DNA from 2 places in the Bacillus sp. F9_6S_D1_P_5 genome. Region 2 is predicted to be linked to the other one. Evidence: a T-box and tRNA genes for the amino acid it is inferred to sense, from the RefSeq annotation. Region 2 holds a T-box; the other holds one or more tRNA genes.
What was found. The T-box of region 2 lies ahead of argS (arginine--tRNA ligase). A T-box ahead of a tRNA ligase gene usually reads a tRNA of that ligase, here a tRNA-Arg.
Positions count from the first base shown of each region.

Region 1: it has a tRNA-Arg gene. The T-box ahead of argS (arginine--tRNA ligase) is inferred to sense a tRNA for this amino acid. The anticodon was not compared.

Region 1 covers NZ_JBTREW010000005.1:84,553-90,900, reverse strand. The annotation lists gene ACUXEY_RS08275 (DUF1657 domain-containing protein) at 1-71, opposite strand, end outside; gene spoVAE (stage V sporulation protein AE) at 83-433, opposite strand; gene spoVAD (stage V sporulation protein AD) at 430-1,446, opposite strand; gene spoVAC (stage V sporulation protein AC) at 1,447-1,923, opposite strand; gene ACUXEY_RS08255 (YhcN/YlaJ family sporulation lipoprotein) at 1,953-2,438, opposite strand; gene ACUXEY_RS08250 (DUF1657 domain-containing protein) at 2,532-2,738, opposite strand; tRNA gene ACUXEY_RS08245 (tRNA-Arg) at 2,944-3,019, shown strand; gene rpoN (RNA polymerase factor sigma-54) at 3,280-4,587, shown strand; gene ACUXEY_RS08235 (glutaredoxin family protein) at 4,597-4,842, shown strand; gene cggR (gapA transcriptional regulator CggR) at 4,979-6,007, shown strand; gene gap (type I glyceraldehyde-3-phosphate dehydrogenase) at 6,034-6,348, shown strand, end outside.
Region 2 covers NZ_JBTREW010000017.1:43,625-49,972, forward strand. The annotation lists gene ACUXEY_RS19885 (thiol-disulfide oxidoreductase DCC family protein) at 1-362, shown strand, start outside; gene ACUXEY_RS19890 (BrxA/BrxB family bacilliredoxin) at 446-880, shown strand; gene ACUXEY_RS19895 (class I SAM-dependent methyltransferase) at 930-1,706, shown strand; T-box leader at 1,747-1,961, shown strand; gene argS (arginine--tRNA ligase) at 2,008-3,696, shown strand; gene ACUXEY_RS19905 (class I SAM-dependent methyltransferase) at 3,870-4,748, shown strand; gene ACUXEY_RS19910 (tetratricopeptide repeat protein) at 5,067-6,348, shown strand, end outside.

The sequences.
Region 1 (6,348 bases), on a different contig from region 2:
AGGGAACTTAGGCTTGCTTGAGCTCCCCTTACACTAGCAAGGCAGGTTTTAACGCTAGCGATAACTGTCATACAAACACCTCTTATCCTTTCGGTTTGAATAGCAATGCTCCAATGAAGCCGAAAATAATAGCTGCGGATACACCGGCGCTCGTTACTTTAAACATGCCGGTAATGACGCCAACGATACCATGTTTTGCGGCTTCTTCCATTGCGCCGTGAACGAGGGCATTACCGAAACTTGTAATAGGTACAGTTGCCCCGGCTCCAGCAAAATCAATTAATGGTTCATACAAATTGAACCCGTCTAATATAGCTCCAGCAACAACGAGTGTTGCCATTGTATGAGCGGGCGTTAGTTTACCTACATCAAACATAAGTTGGCCGATTACACATATGAGTCCACCAATGACGAAAGCCCAGAAAAAAATCATTGCGTTGCACCTCCAAATTCAATCGAAACGGCGTGAGCGATACACGGAATCGTTTCTTCTTGTTGGAATGTAAGTGGAGATAGTAAAGCGCCTGTCGCAACAACAAGTATCTTTTGGAACTCTCCTCTTTTCATTCGGTTTAATAAATGACCGTACACGACTGTTGCGGAGCATCCTGGTCCACTAGCACCAGCTATGACAGGTTGCCCCTCTCTATAAATGAGTAGCCCGCAATCTTGAAACTGTTCGCTCGTTACTTTTGTTCCATGTTTATGTAGTAAGTCATAAGCAATTTCGCGTCCGACATGTCCTAGGTCTCCGGTTACGATTAAATCGTAGTAAGAGGCATCAATTTGTCGTTCACGTAAGTGGGCTTCAATTGTATCGACGGCAGCGGGAGCCATTGCGCCTCCCATATTAAACGGATCCGTTAATCCCATATCAATCACTCGTCCGATTGTTGCAGATGTTACTCTAGGGCCATGTCCAGTATCGCTTAAAATAGCAGCTCCTGCTCCGGTTACTGTCCACTGCGCAGTAGGTGGTTTTTGTCCGCCGTATTCGGTAGGGTAGCGGAACTGTTTTTCTACCGCAGTGTTATGGCTTGATGCCCCGGTTAATAAATATTTTGCGCCTTTTGCATTTACGATACTTGCTCCAAGTGCTAAACCTTCCATAGAAGTAGAACAAGCCCCGAATAATCCGAGATATGGAGTGCCAAGTGTACGGCAAGCAAAACTTGTAGGGGTAATTTGATTAATTAAATCTCCTGCAAGTACGAATTGGATATCATCTTTACGAAGTTCTGCTTTTTCAGTGGCGCGGCTACAAGCTTCTTCGAACAAAATTTTATGTGCTTTTTCATAGGAATCCTGTCCGAGCCATAAATCTTCATGAAGAATATCGAAGTCTTCTGGAATTTTTCCCTTTGCTTCAAACGGTCCGCCAACAACTCCTGTTGAAATAATAACGGGTTTGTTTTTAAATACCCACGTTCGGTGTCCTTGTAACATTTATAGCCCTCCCCATTGAACGAGAATCGTTTTAATTAGTGCGATGACGAAAGCGGAAAAGACACCAAATAAAATAACAGAGCCAGCTAATTTAAACATGTTGCCGCCAACGCCAAGGACGAACCCTTCTGTTCGGTGCTCGATACATGCGGCAATAACAGAGTTACCAAATCCAGTAACAGGTACAGCTGTGCCTGCTCCAGCAAACTGCCCAAAGCGGTCATATATACCGAAACCAGTTAGTAACATGGAAATGAAAATGAGAGTTGCGACTGTTGGATTTCCTGCTGAACGCTCAGTGAAATCAAAATATGTGATATAAAACGTAGAAATGAGTTGTCCGATGAAGCAAATAAAACCACCGACGAAAAAGGCTTTTATACAATTTTTTAAGACAGGGCGCTTCGGTTCTCGTTCTTGCTCGAATTTTTTATACTCCTGTTGCACAGGGGTTAAGTTCTTATCTTTACTAGACATTGCGATCCTTCCTTTTCTATTAAAAAGCGTTAAGTGTTAGACTCCATTTTTTTACCAATGAATTTTAATTGTTTATTAATTTCATCTTTAGATACTTCTTTTTTCTTGATCTTACTCTCAAGTTTTTCGAGTAACATAAAGATTTTTTTATCTGTACTAACACGAACATCAAAAGTAGGATGCTCGTCACTTAGCTGTTTTTGAAGTTTCTTACGCAGAGGCTTTAATCCAAACCTTTCGTGATGCTCAGGTGTAACTGCTATGTAGAGATCTAAATTTGAATTCACTGCTGTGCTTTTTATAATTTCATCCATAGCGAGAGCCCTTTTCTTGGCTCCTTGTGATATAGATTGATTAAAGGATTCCGTACTCGTTTTTGTTAACTTTGGACCTTTCTCTTTCTCCGTTCGTTTTGCTTCTTCTTTCACTTTTTTATCTAAAGGACTATTATCACATCCGGTAAAAGAGCTAAATAGAAGGGCAAATAATGCGGTTATGAGGCCGAGTTTTCGCATAATTATCATTCCGTTTCTATTGCAATATGTAATGTGATAGAAAAAGGATGACTGCATATCATCCTTTTTCTATTTCACAGCACGACCAATTCGTTATTGCTGTGAGTATTGTGGTTCTTCTTGTTGGACTTCTTCAACGCGTGGGTTTAAAGAATCGATAATCGTTTGTGTTTGCTGCGCAGCTGTTTGGAAAAGTTGCTTCGCTTGTTGGTTATCCGTATCAAGAGCGAATCCCTCTAAGCTAGCTTGTGCACTTTTTAATCCAGAAACAGTTTGCTTTAATTTCGTAATTACAGTCATTGAATGAAGCCCCCTTTGGAATATCAATTCATAGGTTATAATTTGTGAGTTGGGGTGAATTTATGATTGGAAAATTTAGGGGAGAGTGTTTTGTTAATATACTCATAACTAAGTTGCGTAACGGATTATGGGGATATTTTTATTGATTTAGATGGATTTTATTGCTATTATTATGAAAAGAAAATGAAGTATTTTCTATAATCATGCGCCCATAGCTCAGCCGGATAGAGCGGTGGTTTCCGGTACCACGTCTGCCGGGGGTTCGAATCCCTCTGGGCGCGTCAAAAAGTCCTAACTTACGTTTTGTAGGTTAGGACTTTTTTATTTTTCTCTTGTTATATCTAGTGATAAGATTTACTATTAGTACTTGGTAATAATGTTGTTGTGTTTTATTATTTTCTTTCAATATTATTCAAATTTCGGTTGTAAGTTGTAAATCTCATTAATACATATAAATTAATAATATTTTGGAATGGGTGTCTGTGATAGCATTCTCCTTTTACCAAACTTATTGTACAATAGAAACAAGGGGGAGATTAGTTTGAAGGCAAGTCTTTTACAAGAACAAAGCTTACGTTTGGCAATGACACAAGAGTTAAGGCAAGCGATTACAATGCTCCAGTATAATGTACAAGAATTATCGGAGTTTTTGTATGAGCAATCGTTAGAGAATCCCCTTATTGAGTTAGGTGGTTTTGAGAGGGAGAAGAAAAAGAGCTCTAACACAAGTAAAAGTACCAGCAAACAAGTCGAGAATCAGATGGAAATCTACAGTGTGGATTCTACAACGATTCAGCAACATTTATTAAATCAAATACAGTATTATAAAATAGATGAAGAAGAGCGAAAAATAGCTTCTTTCATTATTATGAACATGGATGGAAATGGGTATTTACAAGAAACGAACGAAGAGTTAGCGGATCTCCTTTCCGCGCCGCTTCATGTAGTCGACCGCTCTGTAGAGCTTGTCCAATCACTCGAGCCAGCAGGGGTAGGGGCGCGTAATATTCAGGAATGTCTAACTTTGCAATTGAAGCGCTTACAAAGACGGAATGGATTAGCAGAAGAGGTTGTGGAAGATCATTTCGCTTATTTCGTGAAGAAAGATTGGCGAAAGCTCGTTCAAGTGTTGAAGTGTAGTAATGAAGAATTGCAGGATGCGGTAAATTGTATAACGTCATTACAACCAAAACCAGGTCTTGCGTTTTCTTCTGATAAACCACTTTATATTGTGCCTGATATGGCGGTGAAAAAAGATGGCGATCGTCTCGTTTTACAAATGAATGAGAGAAATATGCCAAGAATTGAAATTCATTCTGAGTATAGTGCGCTTCTTAATAATAGCGAAAGTGAAGTAGCATCTTACGTATCAGAAAAGTATCAGCATGTGCAGTGGATCATGCGCAGTTTGAAACAGAGAAAACAGACATTGCTGCAAGTAATGACTATTATTATGGAAAAACAACGTGATTTCTTTTGGGAAGGTCCAGCGTATTTAAAACCGCTTGCTTTAAAAGAGGTGGCGGAAGAGTTAAGTGTGCATGAATCTACAATTAGTCGTGCAACGCGAAATAAATATGTGCAAACACCACATGGTTTATTTGAGATGAAATCGTTCTTTAGTAATGCCGTTTCAACGACTGAAGATGAAGCAGTTTCTACAAAACGTGTAAAACAGTTTATTCAAACACTTGTTGAGGCAGAGAATAAGAAAAAGCCACTTTCAGATCAAAAGATTTCAAAATTATTAGAAGAAGAGCATGAAATCGTTATTTCTCGAAGAACGGTGGCGAAGTATAGAGAACAAATGCATATTCCAGCTTCGTCATTACGAAAAACGATCGGATAGGTGAAGAAGATGAAAGTTGTACTGTATACAAAAAAAGATTGTGGTCTTTGCGTGCAGGCAAAAGAAGTTTTGCAGGAAGTACAATGTGAATATTCTTTTCAAATCGAGGAAATAGATATATATGAAGATAATGACCTTTTAGAAAAATATCACTTAATGATTCCGGTTGTAGAAATAGACGGAAAACAAGTAGAATATGGTAACATTCACAAAGGTGTCATAATAAACTATATAAAGAATGCAGTTAAGAGTTGAATAAGTTTCTATCTCCTGTTACAATAATACACGTAGCAGGGATTATTTTTTTAACCTATGTGGGACACAAAATGTCACTACGGGACGTAAAGTGACCACCTAGGAAAAATGAACCAATGTAGTGAGGAGAAAAGATATGCGCTCATGGATTCAGAACACAAAAAAATTATTACCTGATCTGCTACCTGTTATGCAAACGAGAATGCAAATTCTTCAATACATTAGGCTCATGCAGCCGATTGGAAGAAGAAACTTATCAGCAAGTCTCGGTATGACAGAACGAGTATTGCGAAGTGAAGTTCAAGTTTTGAAAGAACAAAACTTAGTTCACGTCGCTTCTTCTGGAATGACTTTGACAGAAGAAGGAACAGCTTTAGTTCTTGCTTTGGAAGACTTTATGAAAGAAATTTCCGGGTTAAAGGTTTTAGAAAAGCAACTTAAGGAAACATTAGACTTGGATGAAGTTTTCGTTGTCCCTGGTGATAGTGATGAATCACCTTGGGTCAAACTGGAGATGGGCCGTGCTTGTGTGACTTGTATAAAAGACCGTCTGACAGCGAATAATATCGTTGCTGTGGCTGGAGGAACTACGCTAGCTGCTGCTGCGGACATGATGCAGCTTGATTGCAAAGATTTACATATGCTATTTGTCCCAGCGCGTGGTGGAATTGGAGAAGGTGTTGAGTTAGAAGCCAATACCATTTGTGCCAAAATGGCGCAAAATACGATGAGTAATTATCGCTTATTGTATGTTCCAGACCATGTTAGTAGCGAAGCATATGCGTCTATTGTGACAGAGCCTTCCGTGAAAGAAGTTCTTGAGTTGATTCGATCTTCCAATATCGTCATTCATGGAATAGGTGATGCGTTAACAATGGCACGTCGCAGAAATACTTCAGAAGCAGATTGGTTAAAGATTCAAGCAAGCGAAGCAGTTGGCGAAGCTTTCGGTTACTACTTTAATGAACAAGGAAATGTTGTTCATAAAGTAAGAACAGTTGGGATGCAACTTGAGGATTTACAACATGTATCTCACGTTGTGGCAGTCGCTGGAGGTTCTTCAAAGGCAAAGGCAATACAGGCTGTAATTAAACAAGGGCACACTTCAATTCTAATTACAGATGAAGGTGCAGCAAAACAGTTAACAAAGGGTATTACCCTTTAATATAATCCCCCAAGGAGGAAATTCAAATGACTAAAATTGGTATTAATGGATTTGGACGTATCGGACGTAACGTATTCCGCGCAGCTCTTAACAACTCTGAGGTAGAAGTAGTAGCAATCAACGACTTAACAGATGCTAAAACATTAGCTCACCTTTTAAAATATGACACAGTTCACGGAACTTTAAATGCAGAAGTATCTGCTAACGAAAACAGCATCGTTGTTAACGGTAAAGAAATTAAAGTTATCGCTGAGCGTGACCCAGCTCAATTACCATGGAGCGACTACGGAGTAGAAGTAGTAGTAGAATCTACTGGTCGTTTCACTAAAAAATCAGACGCT
Region 2 (6,348 bases):
GGTGTCCGATGTGTACGGCGGTTGCAGATCGTACGAAAAAATTAGATAAAAAGGGTAAGGTGAAATTTGTTTCATTTCGAGATAAAGAGGTAGTTGAGAAGTATGAACTTTCTCAAGAACTACAAAGTAAGATGGAACAAAGATTGTATATTTTTAAAAATAATAAGTGGTATGAAGGCATTCATAGCATACATGTATTAGCAAAGGCTGTTCCATCTTATTGGTTTGCCGTGCCTTTTATAAAGTTATCTATCATACTTGGATTTGGAAGTAAAGTATACGATTATATCGCTAACAATAGAAAACTTGTCCCAGTTGGACATTGCCGTGAAGGGGTATGTGAAATCCCTACAAAAAAATGAAATCATCGTAATCTTTCTTTTGCACCTAGTAATAGAGCGTGATATGATGAATTTGGAATGAAAGTTGAAGGAGAGATTACAAGATGTCAAATGCTTATGAAGAATACATGCGCCAAATGGTAATTCCAATGCGTCAAGAATTAGTGCGTTCTGGATTTGAAGAGTTAACTACAGAAGAAGCTGTAACAGAATTTATGGAAAACACGGCAGGTACAACTTTAGTAGTTGTAAACTCTGTTTGTGGTTGTGCAGCTGGTTTAGCACGTCCATCAGCAGGTCAAGCAGTTGTTCGTGCTGAAAAACAACCTGATCATCTTGTAACTGTATTCGCAGGTCAAGATAAAGATGCTACTGCAAAAATGCGTGAATACTTCGGAGAAATTCCTCCATCTTCACCATCTATGGCATTATTAAAAGGAAAAGAAGTTGTTCACTTCATTCACCGTCATGAAATTGAAGGTGCAACTATGGACGAAATTATTACGAACTTAGAACAAGCTTTCGAAAAGAATTGCTAAAGAAGGGGGAGAGTAAATCTCCCTCTTTTCTTTATATAGAGGTGAAACAATGATAGTAACAACAGCAGGAAGAACAAATAATGAAATGACAGATTATGCAAACAAGGTAGCGGCAGAATTAAATGGTTCTTTCGTTAAACGTAACGATATACCAGTACATAAACTGCATGAGCAATATGGACAAGATGTACTTGTTGTAGGGAAGAACCGATTAGCTATTTATCCGAAAGGTACGGAAGAGTCATTTTTCTTTCATCCAAACTCAGCGATGTTTCGTGTGAAAAGATTAATGCGCGGAGAACACGACCCGTTTGTACAAGCCACGCAATTAGAGAGCGGAATGACAGTGTTAGATTGTACGCTCGGTATGGCATCAGATAGTATTGTAGCTAGTTATATTGTTGGTGAGAGCGGAAAAGTAACAGGACTTGAAGGCAATGAGTATATGGCTTATATTATGGAGAATGGTTTGAAAACATGGTCTTCATCTGTTTCTGAAATTGATGAGGCAATGCAACGAATTGATGTGAAGCAAACGGAACATTACGCGTTTTTAAAACAATGTGAAGACAATAGTTTTGATGTTGTGTACCTTGATCCAATGTTTGAAGAAACTGTTATAGAATCAGATGGAATAAAAGGATTAAAACACTTCGCTTTGTATCATGATATTACTGACGAAACAATTGCAGAAGCGAAGCGTGTGGCGAGAGAGCGTGTCGTTCTGAAAGATCATTTCCGTAGTTCTAGATTTGAAAAACATAATTTTCACGTATATAAAAGAAAAAGTGCTAAGTTTCACTTTGGTGTAATTGATCCTTTCTAATTGTTTGAAAAGATGTATAATAAGCAATAATTAATTAAATATAATGTCTGTGATGAAGAGAGTAGTCTTTTTTAGAAGGAAAGCGAGCTGGGGATGGTGTGAGCCTAGTGCGGAAGAAAAAGATGAAGCGCACTTCGGAGATGCTTCTTGAACGAATAGTAGAGTAAGCCGAGGCCCCCTGTCCTCGTTATAAACGGGAAAGTGGTTCGTAATGAACAACAAGGGTGGTACCACGGGTTTAAACTCGTCTCTTTTTAGAGACGAGTTTTTTGTGTTTTAAAAAATAAGGAGGTTATATAGTATGGATTATAAAACGCAGTTTGCGGAAAGTTTATCCGATATTTTTACGAATGAATTAACGCAAAATCAAATTTTAGATTTAATTGAAACACCGAAACAAGATGAATTCGGTGATGCAGCATTTCCATGTTTTTCACTTGCGAAGCAATATAAAAAATCACCAGCTATTATCGCAAAGGAAGTTGCGGAGAAGTTAAGTGATCCATTTTTTACGAAGGTAGAGGCTGTTGGTCCTTATGTAAATGCATTTTTCAATCGTGAAATTGTAAGTGATGATGTATTAAAAACGATTTTAACGGAGAAAGAAGAGTACGGCCAAAATCACTTTGGTTGTGAAAAAACTGTAGTTATCGATTATTCCTCTCCTAATATCGCGAAACCTTTTTCAATGGGGCATTTACGTTCTACAATGATTGGAAATTCACTGAAACATATCGCTGAAAAATGTGGTTATGAAGTTGTAGGAATTAATTATATTGGAGACTGGGGAACACAGTTTGGAAAGTTAATTACCGCCTATAAAAAGTGGGGAAATGAAGAAGTAGTTAAAGAGGATCCAATACGCGAACTATTTAAGTTATATGTTCAATTCCATGAAGAGGTAAAAGGCGACGAAGAACTAGAAGAGGATGGACGCGCTTGGTTTAAGAAATTAGAAGAAAGTGATGAAGAAGCTGTTGAGCTTTGGAATTGGTTCCGTCACGAATCTTTAAAAGAATTTTCTCGTATTTATGAACTTCTCGGTGTTGAATTTACTAATTTTCAAGGAGAAGCTTTTTATAATAATTTGATGGAAGATTTTATTGGGATTTTAGAGGGGCATGATTTGCTTGAAGAGTCAGAAGGTGCGTTAGTCGTTAATTTAGAAGAAGAGGGAATGCCGCCTTGCTTAATTAGAAAATCAGATGGTGCGACGATTTACGCAACGCGTGACTTAACGGCAGCGTTATATCGTCAAAACACATATGCGTTTGATAAAGCGTTATATGTAGTTGGACCGGAACAAAGTCTACACTTCAATCAATTTTTCACGGTATTAAAAAAGCTTGGCTACAATTGGGTTGACGGCATGGAACATGTACCATTTGGATTCATTTTAAAAGATGGTAAGAAAATGTCGACACGTAAAGGAAGAGTTATTTTACTTGAAGAAGTACTTGAAGAAGCAATTGACCTTGCAAAACAAAATATTGAAGAGAAAAATCCAAACTTAAAACAGAAAGAAGAAGTAGCGAAGCAAGTCGGTGTTGGCGCAGTTATCTTCCACGATTTAAAAAACGAGCGTATGCATAATATCGAATTCTCATTAGAAAACATGCTGAAATTTGAAGGTGAAACAGGACCGTATGTACAGTACACACATGCACGTGCGTGCTCTATTTTAAGAAAAGAAAGTGTAGAATTTGAAACGTGTACATTTGCATTAAAAGATGATCATAGCTGGAGCGTCGTAAAATTACTGAATAAATTCCCACAAGTAATTGAAGCAGCCTTCAACAAAAATGAGCCATCAATCATTTCAAAATACGTATTAAATGTAGCACAATCGTTCAATAAATATTACGGAAATGTTCGTATATTGGAAGAGAGCGAAGAGAAAGAAAGCAGACTGGCATTAGTGTTTGCAGTGACAGTTGTATTAAAAGAGGGATTACGTTTACTTGGGATGGATGCTCCTGAGGAGATGTAAAACAAATAGGTATACGTATCATGGTAGATATGTATGCCTATTTGTTTTTATAGAAAATGTGAAAGCAGAAGTTTAATTTTATTAAATCTAAACTTTTTTACATTGGATTCAAGTGTAGGAATGTCCGCATTAAATGGAGAATTGTAATGTCATATATAAAGGAGGCGTTAAACTTGGAAACATACGATTGGAACAGTAAACTAACATACTTAAAAAACACGAGAGATTTATATTACAATGACGATTATGTAAGATTTTTAGTAAATACAGTTTGGAAGATTACTAAGCCAGCACATATCGTTGATTACGGTTGTGGATATGGTTATTTAGGCTTAGTATTAATGCCTTTACTTCCAGAAGGAACAAAGTATACCGGGATTGATAGTGGAGAAACATTATTATCTGAAGCGAGAGAGTTGTTTCGTTTACTTCCATATGAGACAGAATTTCTTGAGGGAGATGCTACAGAGATTGAATTGAACGATACATATGATATAGCAATTTGTCATGCTTTTTTATTACATATGAGTTCGCCAAAAACGATGCTACAAAAAATGATACATTCAATTAAAAAGGGCGGAAAAATAATCTGTTTTGAACCACATTGGATATCAAATATGTCTTCATACTTTTTAAATGAAGAGAATCAATCGGAAATTATTAGGTTAGGAGCTTTGCAAAAGTTATTTGAAAATGACATGCAGAGAAGCGGAAAAGATGGAAATATTGGTATGAAAATACCGATGTTTTTAAGTGAACTAGGAGTAAAAAATATTCAATGTCGAGTAAGTGATAAAGTGAACTTATTAGATTCTAATATGCATCATAATGATAAACAAATATTGTATCACTCATTAAAAGAAGAGGGGATTGCAGGAGATCCAGGTGATAAACAGCAATTTATAGAACGTTTAATGGCTAGAGGATTAACATATGATGATGGGCTAGCCCAATATGAAGCTGAACTCAAATTTTTTAGAGCGTTTCATCTACATTCCTCTTTAGTATATGCTCCGAATATGAAAATTACATTTGGTGACGTAGAATGTTGAAAGATAGCTGTGTGTCGAAGTATGGATTTTTTTGTTGATAAGTTGATATCCACCGTATAATCGCTGATATATTTAAATTATCGCCGATATAATTTTATGTACTGAATTTGGCTTCAAAAAGATAAGACCCGCATGTAACGTTACTCTATTTAATTAAACAAAATACAGAGAAAAACAATCATTTTTACTATATTTTGTTATAAATTAGAATAATATTAAATAATACTATCCATTATAGGATATTTTAGTTGAATACCTACAATATGATGTGTAAAATCTAAGCAAGTAGCAGTGCAAAAAATTATTCGAGGTGAATACATGCTAGATTTTAAGCAGTTAGATGCTTGTTTGAAAGACAAGAGATTTATAGATGGATTACAGGAAATAAATAATGAAATTTCATATATAAAAGAAAAGAATACTTTATCTTATTTGAAGAGTTGGCTTGCTAATATTCCTTCACATAAGGAGTTTGATATATTAATACGTCTTACTGATGAAGGGCTTATGCACCAATACAGTTCATTCCTCATTCGCTACGCTTATAAAAAATTCCCAAATATGAGAACGCTCTCTTTATATTGTGATGAGTTAATTGATGAGCGGAAAATACTTGAAGTAGAACAGTTGTTAAAAGATTCATTAGAAGAGGTAAATAAAGAAGAAATAGAAGTGGATCTTTTAGCGAAAACATATTTTACGTTAGTACGATGTTTGTTAGAAATGAAACGAAATGAAGAAGCGCTTTTTTATATGCAAAAGGCAGAGGAGTATAGTGCACGTGCCGTATTTGATAAATGGGGTTACGTCTATATGCATACAGGTGAATGGGAGAAAGCAGAAGAACAATTTATAGCCGGCATGCAGCATAAAGATTGTGAAGAGTTATCTACTTATTTATTAGCACAGTTATATGCAAATAAAGGGGAACAAAAACGTGCATTACAGCTAATTGATGATGCAATTGTAAAGTTCCCGCAAGTACCATATTTTCATTTTGAAAAGGTGAAATATTTATTAGATTTAGGGAAGTATGAAGAAGTGTTAGACGTAATAGATAACATAAATAATCAGCTTCCTTATCATGCGTATAAAACTTACTTCGTACATTTACGTGCAGAAGCTCTTTACAAAATGAATAAACTTGTAGATTTACAAAAGTTATTAAAAGAAGAAAAAAGTTTAAAAGAGTCTTTATATCATAATTTAGAAAAAAATCCAGATGGCCAAAAGGTTCACTTACCGATAGTTCCCATTGTACAAAAGGATAATTATTGTGTGCCGACAAGTTTAGAAATGATGTTGCAGTTATGGGGAGAAAAACGTACACAAGATGAAATAGCAGAGTTCATTTTTGATATGACGGGCTCGAAGTTTTCAGATACTGTTTCTTATTTGGAAGAATTAGGTTATGAATATCGTTATTTTAAAGGAAATGTGGAAACTTATAAGAAATTACTCGGCGAAGGAATTCCCGTTTTATTAAGTATTGATATTGAGCATGCTTCACATGTGCAAGTGCTAGCTGGGTATGATGATACGTTACAAGCTTTTTATGTTCAAGATCCAAACTTTATCGAACCAGTCATTGTGGAGTATA